Regions from separate parts of the Caldalkalibacillus horti genome, predicted to be linked through region 3. Evidence: riboswitches for the same ligand, from Rfam matches in the RefSeq annotation. Region 3 holds a riboswitch; each other region holds the start of a gene.
What was found. A riboswitch is a leader RNA that binds a small molecule or an ion and turns the genes downstream of it on or off. The one in region 3 is predicted to bind cobalamin.

Region 1 (5,888 bases), on a different contig from region 3:
GGCAGCACAATGAAGTCAATTGGTAAGGAGGTTGAAACCACTGCTTCGTCAGAGGAAAACGGAATGACGATGCGGACATCTGCTTGAATTTTTAAATAGACGGTAATGGAAACGACGTTAATCCCTGCCTCCTCCATCTCAATAGAAATATCTGCTTTAGCTGCTCCCATGGGTACAAGTGTAATGGGCACAAGTGGACCAAGCTGGGCCAAAATATTACTGTTTAACGCTTGCCCTAGTGGAATTCGAATTGGACTGTTTGAAAGCTCTCTAAGCTCCTCGTTCGCTCGATCAATAACCGTTGAAACGATTTCTGCCTGTTTGGCTTGATCAAATGTAATCAGTATGATTTTACCATCCTCATCCTTTTCAAAGATAACGACTTCATTAGATCCGATATCCTGACTAAGCTTATGGCTTATTGCATCACTTATCGTTAGGGTAGCAATTTGCTTAACATGTGTTGCCGCTATGTTTTTTAAAGCGGGCTCTAAATTTCGTTCAACAAAAAGAAAGCCTTGAATGGAAATGATTAGTATAATCACTAGTACGATAAGGAATATATGCCTCTTCTTTAAAAAGGAACGCTGGGTTGCTGGTCTAAACCCCTTCGACATCGAACATCCCCTCCTACATTAATACGTATGCAGCAGGGCTCGTCTACATGGTATAAGCCTGACAAACTTTTTTGTTTACAGGAATAAGTAGACCAACCAGACCGATTAACGGCACAAACAAAAAACAAAATAGATAAGAGGTCGCTTCTATAAGTAACCCCGCGGCAAAAGACCCAACCGATTGACCAGCTCCAAGGGCTAAGAAAGCCAAACTCACTCCCATTGCAGGCGAGGAAGGAAATAAGCGTGTGCCCCATACAATAAACAAGCCTGTCAAAAAAATAAATGAAACTCCAAACAACAGACCAGATACATAAACAGTTACCATTGTAGGTATTGTAATTGAGCTAATAGAAAACAGCATGATCCCAAGAATAAGACGATACGCATAAGCCAGCCCAATTTTATGAATGACGCGACCAGCCATAGCACCACCTATTCCAGCGATCCCCATTATAATCCAAAAGATGACACTATCATTGGCACTCATCTCGTACATTACATTTATATAGCTTCTTGAAAATGTCCAATATACGGAAGAAACACCTCCTGCCAGTAAAGAAGCCAGCAGTAAATTTTTTGCTTTCACAAGTGAGCCTACTATTGGTTGTTTAGCTTCCCCTTCATGAAGCTTTAGCTTATAGCTTGGAATACTTTTAGAGCTCCAAATGAGAACGAAAAGTGCGATTACAGCAAAAAATAGGTAGGCTAGACGCCAGTATTCCGATAAAGCTAGCGCAATCGGCCCCGTCAGAATGAGACCAAAGCTCGTTCCACTATTTATCCACGTATTAGCTTTATCCTTTTCGTTATCCTTTAAAGAGATGGAAGCTACCTGACTAAGAGCAGGGGATGCCCAACCACTCCCTACTCCCCCTATAAAGCTACACAAAACCATTGTATAGACATCTTGAGCAAGAGCTATTCCTATTAATCCTAGAAGGGCACTTAAACCAGAGCATTGTACGACCTTTTTCGTCCCCCATCGTTGGATGAGGAAAGAAGATGTTAGCAAAGCAAACGTGTATGCAATATATGCTGTTGATCCAATCATTCCTGCTTCACCTGCTGTTAAACGAAGTGATTCTGCTATATCAGGTAAAAATAATCCGAAGCTGAGCCGGGCCAATGCATATGTTACAGCAATCATGGCTACACCAAGGAATACCAGTTTCCACATCCGTTTTTCCTCCAATTCTTTAGTACGTGTACTTTTGAATGAGAACTATTGTCTGATCCCTTTTCTATTATCATTAACTTTAGATAGAACGATCATTATATTTTGTTTTAAAAAAAGTAAGCATAATGCTTACGAAATTCCTTTAACTAAATGACGGAGCTGCTCACTAACCTGTTCAGCATCTAGGACTTCCGCTAAAGCTGTAGCTCCTTCGAATAATAAAGCGAGTTGAATCGCTTGTTTCTGCTGAAAACCAAGCTCTTCAAAATAAGATATTAAGGCTTGCTTATGTTGATTTACATATTCCACAATCTCATACTCTTCGCTCGAAGCAAATTCCTCTTTAGCGCGTAAAAACATACATCCTTTCGAGCTATGCTGCCGAATCCATGCTAGATGTCCCTCTGCTAATTCAGCCGCACTTGCTGAGGAATAATTTTGGATAGAGGACTGTAATAACTTGAAATATCTCTCCCCTCTCCTTTTTAATACAGCTAAAACCAACTCTTCCTTGGACGCAAAGTGGTTATACAGTGTCATAAGAGCTACATTGGCTTCATTTACAACCCTTTTCAGTCCTATCGCATGAAAGCCATATTCATAAAATAGCCTTTCCGAATGTTGCAATAAATCTTCCTTTTTTTTACTCATACTATTTCCACCTTTGTATAGAACGATCACTCTATTAATATCATAGTAGTTATGAAGTGACAACCGATAACCTTGTTATATCCTATTCTCTTATTCTATTTAATTTATCAGCAATCTCCTCTAAAAGCTCAATCTCCCTACGTTGGTTTTTAACCATCGTATACTGATTACTCAATATAAACACTCCTAAAAATCCGATTAAGATTAAAAGTAAGCCCATCTCTTTCTCTCCCCTCTAGTAGAACACTTACGTTTACGCTAATAAGAGGTATGATCCTCTTCATTCAATTATCCTATTTTAATTTATTATAAACAACCCTTCATTCTACACAATTAACAAATACAGGGATTTAAAGAATGAAATAAAAAACTCTTTTTTTCAAAAGAAAATTTTTTTATCTTGGTGAGTCCTTGTCTCATGTGCATTGGAGTAAGATTTAGCTTTTGGGGGTAAAAAAATCATGTTGCCAAACAGAGATGTTGAGTTTATAATTCTAGTTACGAAATCAATATTTAGTGTTGTTCTCAATTGAGAATTCAATATTTAGTATATTTTTGCTATAAAGGTGTCGATTCATCGACTTAAAAAGGGAATTTGGTTCAAAGCCAAAACTGTACCCGCAACTGTACATGCTGATGAAATAAGCACATCCACTGTGACTCTCACGGGAAGGGCTTAAAGTAAGGAGAAGCATAAGTCAGGAGACCTGCCTTTATAGTTACAGACTGTCTTCTTCGGGAGCTGAGAAGATAGAATGAAAAAGGACTAATTGACGTGTGGTCTGCCTTCATTCTATGTGCTCATCTTCTGAGATGAGCTTTTTATTTTACTATCAAAATTTATAAGTTTAAAGGTAGATAGTATAAGAAAATCTAAGGCTTTCGCCATGACTTGGCGCTAAGCCAAGTTTTTCTAATGTGCATAGGAGGAGAAATCATGCTACAAACAAAAGTAAGATACACAGATATTACGACAGATTTTACTAGTCTTGAACAGTATATGGAGGAACAGGCCAAGCCGTATTCACTACCATTGGATGAATACAAAGAGAAGGTTAAGCTTACCTACGAATATATGGAGGAACCTACATTAGATAAGGTCACTAGTTTACTAGTCCTTTCTGCACTTGAACGCATTACAGCTTCCGAGCCTGATTGGACATACTTTGCAGCGAGCATTTATTTAGATAAGCTCTATCATTCTGCTAGTACGACTCGTGGCATTGAGGCTGACAAAAAGTACGGCTCTTTGTATCTGTTAATTAAGGAGCTAACAGACCTAGGTATTTACAACGATCAGATTCTAACAAGCTATACTAAGGAAGAAATAGGAATACTAGAGCAGGAAATTACCCCTGATCACGATCATAAATTTACATACATTGGCTTGTTGACCCTGGCAGATCGTTATCTAGCGAAGGGTTATCAAAAAGAGGTGTACGAGTTACCTCAGGAACGTTTCATGATTATTGCCATGACCCTTATGTTAAAAGAAAAGAAAGAGAAGCGCCTTGAGTTGGTTAAAGAAGCGTATTGGGCATTAAGTAATCTTTACATGACAGTGGCTACACCGACCCTAGCTAACGCCGGTAAAAGCTACGGTCAGCTCTCTAGCTGCTTTATTGATACAGTAGATGATAGTTTAAGAGGGATCTATGATTCCAATACAGATATCGCTAACCTGTCCAAGGGTGGCGGGGGAATCGGAGTCTACTTAGGAAAGATTAGAGCTAGAGGTAGTGATATCAAAGGCTTTAAAGGGATATCCTCTGGTGTTATTCCTTGGATGAAGCAGCTCAACAATACGGCTGTCAGTGTTGATCAATTAGGTCAAAGACAGGGTGCTATTGCTGTCTATTTAGATGTGTGGCATAAAGATATCTTCCCGTTCCTAGACGCGCGCCTTAACAATGGGGATGAGCGTTTCCGTACCCATGATTTATTTACAGGTGTCTCTATACCGGATGTGTTTATGGAAGCTGTAGAAAACAGAGAGGATTGGTATCTCTTTGACCCACACGAAATTCGTAAGGTGATGGGCTATTCTCTAGAGGATTTTTACGATGAAAAACAAGGCAGTGGCTCGTTTAGGGAGAAATACCAGGAGTGTGTAGCACACCCTACTCTTTCTAAAACAACGGTACCCGCTATTGATATCTTTAAATCGGTCATGATCTCTCAATTAGAGACGGGAACACCTTACATGTTCTATCGTGATGCGGCAAATCGTGCTAACCCAAATAAGCACGCTGGAATGATTTATTGCAGTAACCTGTGTACGGAAATTATGCAGAACATGAGCCAAACGACTGTCATTGAAGAGAAAACCGAGGATGGTAAGATTATTACAGTGAAGGAACCAGGAGATTTTGTGGTATGTAATCTTTCCTCCATTTCCTTAGCAAGTGCTGTTGGTGATGATGTGCTTGAGCGCCTGATCCCTATTCAGGTGCGTATGCTAGATAACGTTATTGATTTAAATAATATTCCGGTGCACCAAGCTCAGATTACGAATGAAAAGTATCGTGGAATTGGCCTAGGTACGTTTGGCTGGCACCATCTACTAGCGTTACAAGGGATTACTTGGGAAAGTGAACGCTCCCTTGAATATTGTGATGAAGTGTATGAGAAAATCTCATATTTAACGATAAAAGCAAGCATGACGTTAGCAAAGGAGAAATCTCCTTATCCGGCATTTGAAGGATCTGATTGGGAAACAGGAGCGTATTTTGAGCAAAGAGGCTATCATTCTCCTGACTGGCAGGTTCTTCAGCAGGATGTGAAGGAGCATGGTGTACGTAATGGTTATCTCATGGCTGTTGCACCAAACTCTTCTACCTCTATTATTGCAGGCTCTACAGCTAGTATTGATCCGATCTTCCGCAAAGAATATTCGGAGGAAAAGAAGGATTATAAGATTCCTGTAACAGCACCTGATTTAAATGCGAAGACGAACTGGTACTACAAAACAGCGTATGTGATTGATCAAAAATGGAGCATTCGTCAAAATGGAGTGCGTCAGCGCCATATTGATCAATCTGTTTCCTTCAATTTATATGTACAAAACAATATTAAAGCGAAGGATTTATTAGATCTGCATCTATTAGCTTGGAAATCTGAGCTGAAAACGACATATTACGTTCGTTCTACGTCCAGTGCAGTGATTGAGGAATGTGAAAGCTGCCATAGTTAATACCTTAACAAAGGGGATAAGACAAGCTTGAGCATGGTACATCCTCAAACAACCTAAAGAGACTCCAGTGTAAGCTTTTCTTTTGTTTCTATGTTCTTCATGATCTATGGCTTCCTCTAACGGACAAAAATGCACCTTAGAAGTGTTTTTTTGACCTTTAAAGATTCTAACGGACAAAATGGACCCTTAGCGTGTAAATCGAATCAAAATCAACGTATTTTTCATTCTAAGGGTCGAAAAAGTCCGT
Region 2 (5,888 bases), on a different contig from region 3:
TTTTATGAAAGATCAGTTGTTTACCCTTGTTTCCCACGACATCCGCGAACCGATTGCTCTTCAGGTGAATTTGATAGAAATGCTAGAAGAAGAAAAGCAAATGTTCTCGTCGGAAACAGCTGAGCTGCTTGATTTTTTAAGTACACAAATTCGTTCGACATATATGACGGTTGGCAATGTGCTTGAATGGTTTCGCAATCAAAAAAATGACGTGTCGCTTAACCCTGAATCGTTGGCCTTAGTCGATCTTATTTATGAAGCTTATCGTATACTATCTATTAAAAGTAAGGCGAAAGATATTGACATCGCAATTAAAGTTGACGAAGCTATAATTGTATATGTCGATCGAGAAGCGATTGTCATGGTAATTCGCAATATACTTTCCAATGCGATTAAATTTTCTAACCGGGGGGCAATGGTTGAGGTTGTAGCCGAAAAGTATCATGAAGGAAAAATCGTGATTACCATACGCGATCAAGGTATTGGCATGTCTAAAAAGTTATTAGGACAATTATTTACCGAAAGACAAGTCATCTCTACGATCGGAACCGAGGGGGAACGCGGGACAGGATTAGGTCTACAAGTCAGTTGCCAATTTGCGAAGATGAGTGGCGGAGATTTATGGATTGACAGCGTATTAGGGAAAGGCAGTGCCGTCTATCTTTCGTTGAGAGAAGGTGAAAAAGTTGAAGGTGATCATCATCGACGATGAACAAGCGATGCTCGCAATTATGCAAAGAATGTTAAGAAGAATAGAAAATATAGAAATAATCGGTGGATTTCAAAGTGTAAAAGACGCCCTTCTATTCACGCAAAATACAGTGGTCGATATAGCATTTGTTGATATTATGATTGCAGACGAAAGTGGATTAGAGCTTGCTCGACAATTGCGCGCTGGTCAAAAAAATATGGAAATTGTATTTGTGACTTCTCATCGAGAATATGCGGTTGATGCTTTTGATACGTATCCGCTTGATTATATGGTTAAGCCAGTATCGCAAAAAAGATTGATACAAACCATTGAAAGGGCAAGAGAGAAAAATAATAAGCCGCCTAAAGAGATGGATGTCAACCGATTAGTAGTGAAAGCATTAGGCGGTTTAGAGGTTAGTAGTGTGGATGCGGGCAAAGTGAAGTTCATTTCAAAAAAGAGTCAAGAATTATTTGCATTTTTACTTCTTGGGCGAGGTCGAGCGGTTTCAAGGGATAGAGTTATTGACGAAGTTTTTCCAGAAATGCCATTAGAGAATGCGGTGGGATACCTTAATACGGCAGTTTACCAGTTGCGTAAGGCATTGCAATCACATGGTTTAAAATCAATAGTCCGTACTTTCGACGAACAGTTTATGTTAGAAATGACTCATATAGATGCGGACTTTATTTCATTCGAATCCTATGTTTACCGTGTGAAAGAATGGAATGAATTTACGGTTAAAGAAGCGCTCGAATGGGAAAAAAGCTTTACTGGCGACTTGTATGAAAACAAATTTTATACGTGGTCCGTTCCAGAACAAGAAGGACTCGCGATACGCTATCACGATTTTGCTATAAGGCTAGTTCGCTGGCTTCTTACAAATAATCAAGTAACCCAATCCATATTAATTGCTAGAAAGATCGTTTCGCGTAATGAATTGGACGAGGAAGCAAACGTGTTTTTAATGAAAGCTTACCGTGCAGCAAAGGATTATCAATCTTTCCGAAGTCATTACGAGCATTTTATAAAAGTATATCAAAAAGAGATGGGAAGTCTTCCCGCCATTGGAAAGGAGAGCTTTTTCGAAAAATAGATGATTTGGGAATACGATTGTTGAAAAAAACGGACAGTATCATTCCAAATGGAATCCAGTTGAAGGATTTTTCAAGTTGACTGTCTCATCCATTTAATTGTTTTGAATCGATCAAAGACTTATAAAGCTTGACGTTCCATGTGGTTAAGCATAAGATGAAGTTATCATATTAATACCAGTCATTTCATAGTGTTTTAACTTACATAGATACCTCACACCTTTGTATGATTGACTGTCAATTTCATATACTCAGTAAATGGTGCTGTTATTAAACAACAGCTTGGAAGATCAGTGTAAATCTGACGCGGTCCCGCCACTGTAACGCAGAGCAGGCTAACGAGATACGCCACTGTATCGTTTGGATACGGGAAGGTAGGTTAGTCTTGCGATGAAGCGAAGCCAGGAGACATGCCATTTATTTAGTCTATAATTCCACGAGGATGGAAGGAGAGATGTTTAGCTGTGTCTTTATTTGGGCATGGCATGTCCAGATGTCAAACACCTTTTCTGATTTCCAGTAAAAGGTGTTTTTGTATGGGGTGAACCAATCGAATTTGGGAGAGGTGTGAGCTTTTTGAATAACAGGGGAAATCGGTTTTTGGCTTTGTGGTTGTCTATATTGATGCTTTTTTCATTAGTTAGTCCGACATTGGCAATGGCCGCAGAAGACGTAACGGAGCTTAGTTCTGGGGAAAACTATGTGACAGTATCGGTTGAAAAGTTTACTTTGGGACAGGGCTACATCATAGAGCCGGTTCGTGTGCCCTTTGAAGTAGGAGATAATGCAGCAGAGGTTATTATAGGACTGTTAGGAGAAGATCGGTCCCATTATAGAGGCAGTTTTGAGAACGGCTTCTATCTGGCAAGTGTTTACGACCACGATCCTGGTGCCCTTCAGATTCCTTCCTATATTTTGGATGCAATTGGGGGAGAAGATCGGATAGGCGACAGAGCGGATGCTAGTTGGCTAGAGGAATTTGATTACACTTCCGATTCAGGGTGGATGTATGCAGTAAACGATCGCTTCCCGAATGTAGGGGCTGCTGAACTGCGGGTTGAAACAGGCGATGTGATTCGCTGGCAATTCACGGTGTATGGGCTTGGGGCAGACTTAGGCAGTACCTATGATGGTTCAGAGGTTCTTATTAACCCTGCCAATAAGGATGCGTTAACGGCAAAAGTAGCAGAGATCAACAGTGCTCCTGATAAATGGGAGATTCTTGCCGATTCAGCAGTTCAATTAGCATATGACAACGCGTATCAAGTTCTCACGAACATGGAAAGTAGTCAAGAGCTGGTGGATGCCGCTTTAACATCTTTAATCGTAGCACTGGATACCACTGAAGAAGATGACGTTAGTGAAGTGAACACGGGACATTTGGAGAGGGCTATCGAAGAGGCCGAAGTAAATCAGAATTCGGTACAGGTTAGTATAGACGGATCGGATGTCAACACAACGGACTACTGGGTCATTCAGGAAGAACTTGATGCTTTGGTCGACGTCATTGTGTCGGCTCAGCAGCTAATTGCCGACCTGAGCGCGACGCAGGAAGAGGTGAATGCCAAAGTATTGGCTCTTGACCAGGCTCAGCATGCTTTTGAACAAGCGAAGAAACCCGGTTTATTCGAGGAAAACACTCAGCCTGAACATAATGTCACATTTACCGTGGCACCCAAAACCGTAACTTTAGAGGTATATAAGCCGGATGGACAACAGGTAGATATTGGAGCAGGGGAAGAGGACATTTATAAAATTTATACGGCTTATTTGCCTGTAGGCGAATATCGATACAGAGGTATTGATCCGGAGGGGCTCAGTGTTGGCGGCGGCGTTTTAACGGTAACGGATGAATCGAATCAGGCCTTTGAGCTCCGTCAACTCAACCTTAAAGCGAGTAATGCAGGCTGGAATGTTGATGAGGATTATTCCGTCAAGATCGGCCAGAACAGTCCAAACGATACCTCTTTAACGTTGGGCCAAAAGACGTCTGCCGGGCAATATCCCGTATTGGTTATAGCGGGCAATACGTACTTCTATTCTTTTGAACCAAGCGAAGGACGCATCGCAGAAGGCTTTACGACATTAAGCAGCAGTGTCACTGTCACCATAGCTGCCTCTGCACAATCAGTTTCTGGAGCGATTCCGTTAGCACGTGAGATAACTTTTACGGTGCCGGAGGAAGCGACGCTTTTTCTCGGTCGGAAAACAAAACATTTTGTGGCCTTTGAAGAAATTAAGCCAATAGAAACTACAAGTAGTAATGGTTTAACTATCTATCGCTTTAAAATGGTAAACAATCAGGAATACAATTACCGCGTGAGTCAGAAAGGGAAGCTAACAAACGCTGGCTCGTTTAGAGCGAATGAGGCGAATGAGTCTCTTGAGGTTACGGCGGAACAATTAAGTGTTCTTTCACCGCAATCGATTTTGAATCGCGGAACGTACTTGGAAGGCAATATTTATTTAAATATCAACGAACAGAATCATTTGAAGCTGGCGGGGCCAGGCGATGAATTTCATTTGTTGACTTTGCGCAGCTGGCAAGCACTAATAGAAGGAGTGGGCAACTATTTCTTCGAGCCGGATTTCCATTATGAGATTATTTCAGGTCAAGACGTGATCGACATAACCGAAGGGGAACCAGGCAGCTATTCAATGATTCAAGCATTAAATGAAGGAACTGCCATCGTCAAAGTCTCTTATGATGCTATAAAGGTGAATGGGTCACATTATATTACAGATGATAATAATGCCTTCAGTGCGGTATGGCCGGAGAATGTAGGCTTGTTTGTTGTTACGGTAGGACAAGAAGAGACGGGGATTGCCACCGGCATTGAGAGCAATAAGGAACGTAATCAAAAGGCTAACGAAGGCAGAACGGGTAATAACCTCATGAACCTTCAAAATGGCTCATTTGATGCGGATATCGATAGTGTTTACTTCCTGGATACGGAGCCTGGAGCAGTATTTACGTTTACTCCGTCCACAGGCAGTAACGTGAGCGTGCTCCAGCCAGAGATCGACCATGCGGCCGGTACGCTCTTGTATGGAGATGGGACGTTCTCGCAGGAAAACGTGACCTCCAATGAGGGCGGTTCGTTCAGCGTTCTGCTAAAGGAAGGCCGCAACATCGTCAAGGTCGAGAAGGAAGGTTTGGCCGAGTACCAGGTCATGACCGCAAGACCACTGAAAGTGGCAATCACTAACGTGACGAGCCAGGATGATGAAATTCGTGCTGGAGATGAAGTTACAGTTTTATTGGAAGGCTTGTCGTTTCCAGCTAATAAGCTAGCGGGCATTTACAATTTTACTGGACAATTAAGATTCACGTCGGGACCGGAACAGGAGCCGGTATTTGGCCTTGCCAGACAATATAACATTACGACCCAGGCCAACAGTTTAACTTTGCAAATTCCCGAAGATGTAGAAGAAAGCTATCTGCTGCAGGATGGGCATATTCGAGTAGGCTCTTTCGGCAGTCCGATTGGCGACCACCGGAATATTGATCCCTTGCAAGGGGCGAACCCTAACTTTACCGCATTAGGCAGAGAAGGATACTACAGTATTTTTCCTGAAATCGTGATTGAAATTGCCGATGACGATGAGGGCCAGCAGGAAGAAGCGGATAAGGCTTCTTTGCGTCAGGCGATCAAACATGCTCAGGATGAATTAGAATCGGTCATGGTGAGTGCGGATGGAACTGATCTTTATCCAAGCTTTTATTGGGTGACAGAAGAAAGGTATAACCAATTCGTTCGTGGTATTGAATCAGCCCAAGAGCTCATTGCGGACGAACATGCCACGCAAGGCACAGTGGATGCCAAGGTATTAGCGCTTAATCAAGCGACGGCTTCATTCCGTGATGCTAAGCGTCCCGGTTTGAAAGAAAAAACGTCCGATGTCACGGAGCAACTGAACAAGCACTTGGCCTATTTAGTGGATTCCGTGAGTAACCCCACTTTTGGCACTGCTGGTGGGGAATGGACGATTCTTTCTCTTGCACGCGCCAATTATAATGTGCCGGACGGCTATTACGAAACGTACTACAACAACGTTGTTCATGAAGTGCAAAGATTAATGCCTGCGACTACTAATAAGCC
Region 3 (5,888 bases):
GAGAAGCTTAGGCTCTTGAACTAATGCTTTAGCTAACAAAACCCTCTGCTTCTCTCCACCGCTTAGCAGGCGAAAGGGAATATCTCTAAAAGCAGCAACATTCGTAAGCTCCATCACCTCATCCACTTGTTTCTGATCCTTCTTCGTATACGTCTGGAACCAGCCCCGTTGAAAAGGATACCTTCCTAACTGAACAATCTCCTCAACGGTAAAGTCGAAGCTAACCTGCTCCTCCTGAGAGAGTACAGATATAACTCTAGCCTTTTCAACCGTTGAATAGCTTGATAATGGACGACCAAATAGATGAACCTCTCCTGAATGAATAGGTAAGAGTCCTGTGACCAGCTTTAAAACCGTAGATTTACCACTTCCATTGGGACCAATTAATGAGAGAAATTCACCTTCTAGAACTTCAAAGGAAATTTCTTTAACAACAAGTTGATCGTCATAGCCCCCTGATAGCTGATTAAGCTGTAAAACAGCATTCATTGAAGGGGACACAGGAGAAGATAAAGGAGAACCTACCTTTCCATGCTGTTCCTTAGTATATGGTAAACGCTTGGAGTCCGTCACATCCTTACTCTCCTTCCACTGCGGTTTCTAATCAATAAGTAAGCAAAAACTGGGGCACCAATCAAAGCCGTAATGACCCCTATAGGTAACTCCTGAGGAGCAATAATTGTCCTAGAAAGAAGATCTGCGAGAATAAGAAAAGAGCTACCAACAAGAACAGACAAAGGTAAAACATGCTTATGGTTCGGACCAATGACCAGTCGTACAAGATGGGGAACAACAAGCCCTACAAATCCAATCATTCCTGAAACAGCTACAGCCCCTCCCGTCAAAAGGGAGGCTCCAATTAAAATATAAATCTTTTTCCGATTCACGTTGACCCCAACATGACGAGCTGCTTCCTCTCCTAATGCGAGTGTGTTCAATTCACGATAGTGCCAAATGATAACAATAGCCCCGAGTAAAAAGAAAGGGAGTACCAAGCCAACATAGCTCCATCCCCTCATCCCTACACTACCCATAATCCAGTAAATGATCTGGCGTAGTTCTGTCCCACTAAGAGCAATAATTAATGAGATAAAAGCTCCTACAAACGAGCTAATAATAATGCCCGCCAGAATGATAGTCTGTACCGCCATCCCTCGCCCTGAAAGACGTGTTAAGCTGTAAACCAACAGTAGCGTAAAAAAACCACCCGCAATTGAAAATAAAGGAAGGGTAAAGCCCTGTAGACCAACCAAAGTGATTTGAAAAAATATGACAGCTACTGCTCCTAACGCTGCTCCTGATGAAACACCAATCGTATATGGATCAGCTAAGGGATTACGTAATAGCCCCTGGAATGCCGCTCCTGCAAGAGCTAATGAAGCTCCTACAATACCTGCCAAAATAACCCGTGGAAGACGAATTTCCCAGATAATCATGGCTACCTGTTTTTCTATCTCTAATCCCAACCCAAGTCCAACACTCTTTTCTAAAAGAATATGCACGATGTCCTTCATTGGGATGGTGACACTACTATAAAATAATCCAAGAAGGCTTGTTACAAGAACAAGCCCTCCACAGCAAACATAAAGTAAAATAATTCTATTCAAAGATTTCCGGGTAAATATGCTTGGCAAGTGTCTCCACCCCATCAATTAAACGTGGACCTGAACGTGTTACTGTATCCTCATCCACCTCAAATACTTGTTCATTTTTCACAGCGGGCACCTCTCCCCACCCTGAACGATTCATAACCTCTTCTTCAACATCCATATAACTACCATACGTTGCTATAATCACATCGGGATTAAGCTGAATAATCTCTTCCTCCGTCAAGCTCACCCAGCCTTCATGTTCTCCAGCTATATTCACCGCTTGGATGACTTGCAACATCTCATCCATAAATGTGTTTTTCCCTGTTGTAAAAATATCTGGCGAAGGAGATACCTCAATCCAAACTCGTTTTGGTTCCGTAACAGCCTCTGCTTTTTCTTTTACAGCTGCTAAACGCTCCTCCATCTCAGCAATGATATCCTCAGCTTCTGTAACAGCTCCAGTGGCTTGCCCAATTAGACGAAATGTATCATATACATCTGCAAAACTGGAAGCATCCTGTACCGCTATAACGTGAATGCCAACTTCTTCAAAACGCTGAACCGCTTCAACCTGCTGATTATATTGAGATTGAGAAATCAATAATAGGTCAGGTGAAAGAAGTAGGATTTCCTCCTCATTCATTTCCATATCCCCTATTTTAGCAACATCTTGGGTTTCAACAGGGAAATTACACCAAACGGAAACTCCAACCACTTTTTCACCCAAGCCTAACGCATAAACCATTTCTGTATTACTTGGAAAAACAGAAGCAATCGTTTCTGGCTGCTCCTCAATTGTGATTTCATTTCCTAAACCATCTGTAATTGTAATGGGAAAGCTAGGCTCATTGTCGCCAGCCTCTTCCCCCTCAGCTTCACCTTCTGTGCTAGGAGCTTCTTCTCCCTCTATTTCCTCTTGATTACCCTGTGGTGCTGGATCAGCGTTATCTGTACCACATGCTACTAATCCTAACGTCAAACAAACGATAAGAACTAGGCTAAGCAAGCCCCATTTTTTCCATAGTTTCCACGATTCCATGTTTTCATTCCTCCTACTGGTTCCCTCTAGGTTGATTCATTTATTGGTATAGAGCTCATTAGAAAAGCTTCCTCTAATGATGGACTAGACAACCTCTTCGAGAAGACTTCTATACAAGCTTTTCTTATACTATCAACCTCTGAATTAAAAAAGTCTGATAGTAAAAGAACACCTTTCCAATGAAAAGGTGCTCCAGCTAATGAATACAGCACACAGACCTAATGTTAACCGGTAACCTTGTCCCTTATCTTTATCCTGCACATAAGGAATATAGCCATGGTTTGTTTAGGCAACAGTCTCGTTGACTGCCTTGCTGCTTCTAGCTTAAGCTTCCTTTTCCTCGAAGGATACTTAAGACCCTATGCCAAATAGGCAGGTCTCCTGACTTACGCATCATCAAGGCTGACTCCCTTCCCATGAGGTTCACAGTGGTTTTTTCGTCGCCTTTTCGCGTTTACAGTGGCGGGACCGCGCTGGACTTACACCAGCTTCCCTTTTCCTCATTCCATTTACTAAAATGAGACCTATTTGGATATGTATCTTGCTATATCAGTCTATAGCAAGCATATTGCATATTTTAAGCTCTCTATGCTTCATTATATAGATTAAATTGAACAAAGGCTAGGTTGAGATTACTATAAAAGGCTAATAGGAGCCTTATCCAGCCTTTTCCTTTCACTTAGAAAGCTAAAATAGAGCTCATGACGATTGAAAAAATCATACACATACTCAGGGATAGCTTACCTTTTTTGTTGGATACCCTTTTTAAAACCACCTGTTGCATCGTCTCTCCCAAAAATAGATACCCTATGATTATTAAAGGAAAAGTCACTATATTGGACATATTTCTAGTAAGAATAAAGTCTGTAATCAAAACAAATAAAAATCCAAAAAATAGACTTAAGGCTGTATAATACGGGTAGGATACAGCTTTCTTCATACGTATCCTCCTTCTGCAAACGAGCACAGCTTTGGTAATTTAAGAATATTATAATATTTAATCTAAAAATTGTAAAAGCTGTATCTTCATTTATTATTTACTGCTTACGAGCTCTAGCTCTAAAAAGCAAATGGGCTAACACGGGCATCATAATAAAGATGGTAATTAATCTCGTTAATTGAAGGCTCGCCACAAGTGACGCATCTAGTTGTAGAAAATAGGCAGTTGAAGCCATTTCTGCCGCTCCCGCAGGCACCGAGCTTAGTAAGCTCATGAGAAAATCTAAGGGAGATGAAACGGTAAATAGATATGCAACAGCAAAGCTAAATCCATAAAAAGTGAACAGCAGGAGAATCCCATACTTTCCTACCTGCTTCAGCTTTTTGAACGTTTCACGAGTAAATCTTAAGCCAATAATTCCGCCCAATAAAAGCTGCCCTATGGCTACAATTAAGGATGGTGGGTTATCAATATCTAAGACAAATTGATTCAACAAAAAACCAAATAGCATGGCATAAAGGAGTGTACCGGCTGGAAGCTTGTACAGCTTAGAAAGGTAGATAGCAAGTATAATAATAACTCCTATGACTAGTACTTCAGTAAAAGTAATAGAGTAATCACTAAGGTTAAGTCCTGTTTTACTTGGAAGTGGATTTGTTATTCCTACAAGTATAGGAATGGTAAGAACATATAAAAAGATTCTTGTCGAGTGAAACGCAGCTACAATAGGCTCATTTGCCCCGTATTCTTGACTTATTGCTACCGCTTCAGACGCCCCCCCAGGGATAAAACAAAAAAAGCTTGTCACAGAGTCCAAGCCTGTCAGCCTATGTAGCAAATGTCCAAATACAATCCCAGCTGCTAATAACAAGCCGATTGCAACAAATAAAGGAAGAAAAAAATGCAGCAGGTTAGAGAAAAAGCTCATGTTCATCATAAACCCAATATTGACACCAACTAGAGCTAAGGCAAGCTTAAACACAGAGTCCGAAAATTGTAACTTTCCAATCCATAAACGATAAAAAATTCCCGTTAGTAAAGCTCCAATTAGCCAGCCTGCAGGAACTTTTAGTAGTGTAAAAAGTAGCCCTACAAGAGTGACGGCTAAAAGGAAGAGTGTCTTTTGTACGGCCATGTCATCCCTTCTTCTTAGTCTGATCTTCGTCGTTTTATTTCTACTAAAAGTATAGCATATTACTCTGAAAAAAGTGATGGAACTCCTTGAATAATAGAGGATACGCAATGAACAGATACTTATTGAATAATAGGAAAATAGAGAAATTAAGGCTTCGGCTTACCAAAGGAGCATGTTTATTAGCTTCAATTGAGGAGTGAATATTACTTAAGACCTAATTTTTATTATTTAAAACCCCCTTTTTAAATTTTAAAAAGGGGGTAGTCATTAATAATACTCTTATGTCGAGTTTACTGTAGTTCCAATGGAGGCTTGCTACCAAGAGTGAAACCTAATTCACCTTTCTACGATTTCAATTTCAATAGCTGTTGTCTGCAAAGGATATGAATCATCAACATTACCATGTAATACGGAGACCTTGTCTCCTATATTTAGACTTTCTATTGCTGGTGATAGATCTTTAGGAACATCTATCCACACTGCCTGTCTCCTTTCCACCAGCAGATCATTTACAGACATTGAGTTCATTTCATCTTCCGTTATATCAGTCATTACTAAAATCCTCTGCTCTTCTTTATCGACAATGTATCCTTTAGATGTCATTCCCTGCCCAGGGAAATCCTCCGAACAACCACTTAAGAATAATACGATTAACACGAACCCCATCGTGATTTTTTTCATATGAATCCACCTCCTTACCTTATAATTGAAACTCCTTCTCTGCCTCATAATTGAAACCCCTTCTCTACTAGTATAGTTAAGAAGGGGTCTATTATTGCTTAAGCTGACTGAGCATCTCGGAAAACTTCTATAGAGATATGATAGCCTGCATACTTTCTCATGTTAATTACACCGTGCTGAAAAATCAGGTACTGTCCTTTTATTCCGATCAAACGATCTTCAAACAAAGGCTGCTTATCTAAATTATAGGATTTAATTTTATCTATCGCTTCAAGCTGTGGATATGTAAACTCGACCATTTCCTCTTCTCTTAAGATAAACCCCTGGAATTCCTCTGGTACATACTCTAGAATTTCTGCACGCAAGGCTAGTAAATCTAAGTCTGGGACATCTCCCTGTAGCATTTTTCTCCAATTCGTTTTATCCCGAACATGCTCACTTAAAGCGACCTCTAGCTCACCAGCCATTTTACGAGTTGGTAATTCGGCAATAGGCACGGCC
Region 4 (5,888 bases), on a different contig from region 3:
GCCAACAGAAATTTTACTTACTTATTACATATTATAACATACTTTCGGACAGAGAATTAATAGCATCCTATAATAATTAAGATATTTATAGATATGCTGAATAGTAGCTTTATGGTGTTTCTTGGTCATCCTTCATATTAAGAGGAATCTATTAGATGGCTTCTTGTTTGCGTTTCCTCCTAAGCTCATATCTTTTCTTTGCCTGCTCGTGCTGCTTTATTTCCTCTTCTGTTTCAGGAATAACCTGTGGGACTGCTGTTGGCTTACCTTCTTCGTCCAAAGCAATCATGGTTAGATACGCTCTAGAAGTAACTCTCTTTTCACCTGTTAATAGATTCTCAGCTTCTACCTTAATATATATTTCCATAGAGGTGCGATGTGTCCAGGTCACATAGGCTTCTAAATTGATTGCCTCACCCGTTTTAATGGGTGCTAGGAAATCAAAGGAATCACTAGAAACGGTAACGACCGGCTTACGGCAATGCCTCATAGCGGCAATGCAGGCAATTTTATCGACATAGGCCATGACCTTTCCGCCAAATACGGTATGATGATGATTGGTGTCTGGAGGAAAAATAAGATCTGTTAAAAGAGTCCTAGATTCATGTACGGGCTTTGCTTTAAGAGTCATGTTCATCCTCCATTGTCTAACTAGGATTTCTGTTGAAGTAGCTGCTGTCGAACAGCTTGTGTTGCTACAACCATATTTTTCAAGGATGGAATGGTTTCATCTACTCCTCTAGTTTTTAGCCCACAATCAGGGTTGATCCAGAATTGTGAAGGGTTTAAGACGTCCAATGCTCGTTGAATCATTTTGGACATTTCATCTACTTCAGGAATACGGGGGCTGTGGATGTCATAGACTCCTAGACCAATTCCTTTGTCATAGATATTTTGTTCAAAGGCAGCGATAAGCTCTCCATGGCTTCGAGACGTTTCAATAGAGATAACATCGGCATCAAGCTCACTAATCACATGAATGAAATCATGGAATTCACAATAGCACATATGGGTATGAATTTGCGTGCTGTCTGCCACGGAGGAAGTGGTTAAGCGAAACGCTGTAACAGCCCAGCTCAGATACTCATTCCAATCTGCCTTCTTCAAAGGCAATCCTTCACGCAAGGCGGGTTCATCCACCTGGATCATGTTAATTCCTGCATCCTCAAGTGCTTTTACTTCCTGCTGCAAGGCAAGGGCAATTTGGTAGGCAACCTGCTTTCTTGAAATATCGTCGCGAATAAATGACCAATTCAGGATGGTGACAGGTCCCGTTAGCATTCCTTTAACTGGTTTCTGAGTTAGTGACTTAGCAAATACACTTTCTTTAACGGTCATAGGCTCAAGGAATTCAACATCAGCGTAGACAATGGGTGGTCTCACACAACGCGAACCATAGGACTGTACCCAGCCATATTTAGTAAAGACAAAGCCACCTAGCTTTTCACCAAAAAACTCAACCATATCTGTACGCTCAAACTCTCCGTGAACGAGTACGTCAAGCCCTATATCTTCTTGAATGTTAATCCATTCCTTTATTTTATCTTCGATATACTCTTCGTATTGCTTCTCGGACCACTCAAATTTTCTGAACTTCTGGCGTGCCTGGCGCACCTCAGCTGATTGAGGGAAGCTACCTATTGTTGTTGTTGGAAGAAGAGGAAGGTCCCAAGTTTTCTGTTGAATTTCTTTTCGTTCGTTGAACGAGCTATGTCTCCCGATATGATCCTCCTGTATGCTCTGAACGGCTTCATGCACCTTTGTACGAGCTCTAGTGGGGGAATGGAGTAATAGCTGCTGGGCTTCTTCATGCTCTGTAAATTCCTTTTTCGTTGCTTCTGCCCCTAGTGTGTGTCGTTTGCTCAGCAGGACGATTTCATCTAGTTTTTCATCAGCGAACGCTAGTGCACTTCTAATTTCATAGGCTAAATGAGATTCCTTTTGGGCGCTTACAGGAACATGTAGCAGGCTACAGGATGGCTGGAGCCAAATTCGATCTGCTTCTACAATCTGTAAAAGCTCTTCAATCAGCTCCCATTTCTTAGACAAAGTAGTGCGCCAAACATTTCTTCCATCAATGAGACCGACAGCCAGGACTTTGTCTTCTGGAAAGCCAGAGATGTGTAACTGCGTAAGGTTCTGTTCTACACCGTGTACAAAATCTAACCCTATTCCTTGTACAGGCAGGTTCAGCCAATCTGACTCAGGCACGATGGAATCAAAGTAGGTTTGTAGCATAATGTTAAGCTGTGGTGCGGCTGTATGAAGTCTTTCAAAGATGCTGAAAAGAAGCTCTTTTTCTGACTTTGTACAAGCAGTAACTAGAGCTGGCTCATCGATTTGAACCCATTCAACTCCTTCTTTCTGTAGCTCTTTTACAATTTGCTCATAGAGAGGGAGAAAGGATAGAATGGTTTGTGCTAGATCCTTTTTCTCATAGCCTTTAGATAATTTTACAAATGTATATGGACCAATAAGTACTGGCTTACTTTTAATGCCAAGCTTCTCTTTAGCTTCTTTATACGCTGTCAGTGGCTTGTTCTCGGTTAGGTGTGGGGTAACGTCGTCAAGCTCTGGAACGATGTAATGGTAGTTTGTATTAAACCACTTTGTCATTTCGCAGGCTACAGCGTTTTGCTCTCCCCTGGCCATAGCAAAGTAAGTGGATAGAGGAACACGTCCACCCGAATAAGAAAAGCGCTTAGGGACAAGACCGAACATAACGGCCATATCTAGCATATGATCATAGAACGTAAAGTCGTTTACTGGAATGATGTCAATCCCTTTTTCCTTTTGCTTTTGAAGATGGTGTAATCGAAGCTGTGTTGTTTGCTCATAAAATTCTTCTTCTGTTAGCTTTCCAGCCCAAAATGTCTCTAATGTTTTTTTCCACTCGCGATTCTCTCCAATACGCGGATATCCAAGGTTACTGCATTTCATCGCTTCATCTCCATTCCATTATTAACTAAAAAGGCACAAAAAAGGCATCTCCAACGTTCATAAAGATAGTTAGAGACACCAAAGAATAAGGGTATAGATTACCCATGCTTATTAATCGAGTCCTAACACCTCCCTATCTCCCGTAGGTTAAAAACAGTGCTGTCGAAACAGGCAGGTCTCCTGACTTAAGATTCAACATTAGCTCACGCCTTCCCAATCATAGGTGATCAGTGGCTTACCTTGAGCTAACTCATCCTTCACAGTGGCGGGACCGTACCGGAATTGCACCGGGCTTCCCTTTTAATCCTTGATTCAATCAAGGAACCTGTTTCCACTTATTCAAATGTTCTTCCTTCACCAAAACGCCATGACAAAGCGTTCATAGTTAAGAGGAGGGTATCACTTCTACTAAGTTATGTCAAGATTATGAATTAGTTAAACATTTTAAGGATTTATTACGTCTATAATAGAGTACAAGAAACTTGAGATGGGGTGGATTAGAGTGACGAAGAAAATAACAACAAAAATGAAGGTAGAGTCAAAGCCATTATATTATCTATTACTTCTAGGTCTAACAATAGTTCTTTTAGCTGGATGTGGAACGGATGGCATGTCGACAGGCGAGGGGGGCTCTTTAGATGATACACCTTACTTTGAGGGAATGATTTATTCAATTGCCGAGGGCGGAAATTCTATCTTAGTTATTCAAGGTATCGAACATGCAGATATTCCTCAATCCGAATGGCAGGGAAAAGAAGCGATTAGTTTTTCTTTTGATGAAGCTGTTACATTTTACGACAAGGAGGGGAATGAGATAACCAAGGATAGACTTATTAAAGGGCAGATGGTTAGAGTTTATCATACGGGTACCTTGGCTGAGTCGTATCCGATGCAAGGCAGGGCCATTGCTGTTCAGATTGTAGACTAAGGAAAAAGTGTACTTTAAAATGTAAGATATGTTGTAATAATATGTTGTGATTTTAGGATGAAATCACAACCACTTAGATTGAACAATAAACAACAAGAAAAGCCCGTACTCCACAAGTTGGAGTAACGGGCTTTAAATATGCTCGAAGTAATATCTAGTTCATGTAACATAGCTAGCATAATAATCTAACTCAAGTATTAATGTAGGGTGCGAAATACTCCTACTACTTTTCCAAGAATGGATACGTCTCGAAGAATGATAGGTTCAAGAGATGAATTTTCAGGCTGTAGTCTGAAGTAATCCTTTTCTTTAAAGAAGCGTTTAATTGTAGCTTCTCCTTCATCCGTCATGGCTACGACAATATCTCCGTTATTCGCTACGTTCTGCTGCTTCACAATGACATAATCTCTATCATAGATACCTGCTTCAATCATACTGTCACCTTGTACGGAAAGCATGTAGATGTGCTCGGAATCATGTGCAAAGCGCTCTGGAAGAGGGAAATATTCATCCACGTTCTCAATAGCGGTGATAGGTTGTCCAGCTGTAACTTTACCTATAACAGGGACGCGAACAAACGGTGTGCTTTGAATTTCCTCGCTACGGATAAACTCATCATCAAGGATTTCAATGGCTCTTGGCTTAGTTGGATCTCGGCGTATTAAGCCTTTCTTCTCTAAACGTGCTAAATGCCCGTGTACAGTGGAGCTAGAAGCTAGTCCTACGGCTTCACCAATTTCTCTTACTGAAGGTGGATATCCTTTGTCTTTTACTTCGCTTTTAATAAATTCTAGGATGGCACGTTGTCGGTTCGATAATGTTTTCATTCCAATCACCTCAATATTAATTACCAAATTCTACTTATAAGCATTATAACACAGAACAAAAATAAGAACAAACATAAGTTCGAAAAAATAGTTGACGAGAATATCTGTTCTGTTTATAATAAAAACGAACAAACGTTTTGGAAACAAATGTTTGACTCCAGGTGAACAATTTTAATGAAAGACCACTATATATGATGAGGTGAAGGAAATGTCAATGCTTAAATTGTTAAAGGATTATTCTTATGTGATCGTGTTTGTTATCATCTTGTTTATTGTTTTCTATACCATGACTTCTGTTCTAGCTACTGCGGGGGATGCTGAAGAGTCGTCTGTCATTATTGAGCATGGTGATACTCTTTGGAAGATTGCTACTGAGCACCACAAGAGTATGGGACTATCGGTACAAGAGTATGTTAGGCTAATCCAAAAGCTGAATGGACTGGATTCGGTTGTGATTTACCCTGGTCAAGAATTAGCGATAATGATTGGCTATAAGTGATGTATGCTTCCCTAAGTGGAAAGCAGTGAGCATATTTTGCCCAAGCTGAACGAAACATGCTATAATACGGATACATGAACTGAACTATATTTCGTATTGTGAGGGATTGTTTTGCTTTCAACGGAGAAGATTCAACGGATTAATGAGCTTGCCAAAAAGGATAAAGAATCAGGTTTGACTAATGCAGAGAAAGAGGAGCAGAAGGAGCTGCGAGCGGAATATCTTAAGACGTTACGTTCCTCTTTAAAGTCAGACCTAATGAATGTAACGATCGTAGATCCGAATGGGGACGATGTAACCCCACAGAAGCTAAAGAATGAGCAAGCAAAGCGCAAGAAGCATTAAATAAATAGGTTGACCTTTAAAGGAAGTCAGTTATCAAAAACTGGCTTTTTTTGTTTTTATTTGTATGTCTAAAGAGGCTCGGATTGTCCCTGACCAATTAACGAAAAAAATTTTAGCACCAACTTTCCTTTTATACTTAGGGCTTAGAAAGATAGGGGGAAATGTTCACATTTTTTTGGACAACTTTTTCAGACACAGTTCGTCAAAATAGGTATAAAATCTTTAATAATAAAGGTTTTTTCAAGTTATTTCAAATAATAAAATGGAGGGAGGCTGGTACATCAAGAGTTTAGGAACCCGATCAATCATAAAGCCATGTCACAATAGTCAACATATTGGAATTAATGTA

Region 1: linked by a shared signal. The riboswitch ahead of J2S11_RS20485 (ribonucleoside-diphosphate reductase subunit alpha) and the one ahead of J2S11_RS01795 (ABC transporter substrate-binding protein) in region 3 are both predicted to bind cobalamin.
Region 2: linked by a shared signal. The riboswitch ahead of J2S11_RS11660 (S-layer homology domain-containing protein) and the one ahead of J2S11_RS01795 (ABC transporter substrate-binding protein) in region 3 are both predicted to bind cobalamin.
Region 4: linked by a shared signal. The riboswitch ahead of metE (5-methyltetrahydropteroyltriglutamate--homocysteine S-methyltransferase) and the one ahead of J2S11_RS01795 (ABC transporter substrate-binding protein) in region 3 are both predicted to bind cobalamin.

The regions. Positions count from the first base shown of each region.
Region 1 covers NZ_JAUSTY010000026.1:137-6,024, reverse strand. Annotated here, with positions in the region: gene yunB (sporulation protein YunB) at 1-617, opposite strand, end outside; gene J2S11_RS20500 (MFS transporter) at 661-1,797, opposite strand; gene J2S11_RS20495 (TetR/AcrR family transcriptional regulator) at 1,927-2,448, opposite strand; gene J2S11_RS20490 (hypothetical protein) at 2,531-2,668, opposite strand; cobalamin riboswitch at 2,996-3,177, shown strand; gene J2S11_RS20485 (ribonucleoside-diphosphate reductase subunit alpha) at 3,386-5,641, shown strand.
Region 2 covers NZ_JAUSTY010000009.1:9,020-14,907, forward strand. Annotated here, with positions in the region: gene J2S11_RS11650 (sensor histidine kinase) at 1-712, shown strand, start outside; gene J2S11_RS11655 (response regulator) at 693-1,787, shown strand; cobalamin riboswitch at 2,028-2,217, shown strand; gene J2S11_RS11660 (S-layer homology domain-containing protein) at 2,386-5,888, shown strand, end outside.
Region 3 covers NZ_JAUSTY010000001.1:386,384-392,271, forward strand. Annotated here, with positions in the region: gene J2S11_RS01785 (adenosylcobinamide amidohydrolase) at 1-573, opposite strand, end outside; gene J2S11_RS01790 (FecCD family ABC transporter permease) at 570-1,634, opposite strand; gene J2S11_RS01795 (ABC transporter substrate-binding protein) at 1,600-2,631, opposite strand; cobalamin riboswitch at 2,986-3,174, opposite strand; gene J2S11_RS01800 (hypothetical protein) at 3,311-3,571, opposite strand; gene J2S11_RS01805 (AbrB family transcriptional regulator) at 3,669-4,706, opposite strand; gene J2S11_RS01810 (DUF3221 domain-containing protein) at 5,043-5,387, opposite strand; gene J2S11_RS01815 (DUF2797 domain-containing protein) at 5,486-5,888, opposite strand, start outside.
Region 4 covers NZ_JAUSTY010000021.1:5,512-11,399, forward strand. Annotated here, with positions in the region: gene J2S11_RS18605 (acyl-CoA thioesterase) at 152-631, opposite strand; gene metE (5-methyltetrahydropteroyltriglutamate--homocysteine S-methyltransferase) at 652-2,940, opposite strand; cobalamin riboswitch at 3,094-3,284, opposite strand; gene J2S11_RS18615 (DUF3221 domain-containing protein) at 3,443-3,868, shown strand; gene lexA (transcriptional repressor LexA) at 4,066-4,695, opposite strand; gene yneA (cell division suppressor protein YneA) at 4,904-5,194, shown strand; gene J2S11_RS18630 (DUF896 domain-containing protein) at 5,306-5,539, shown strand.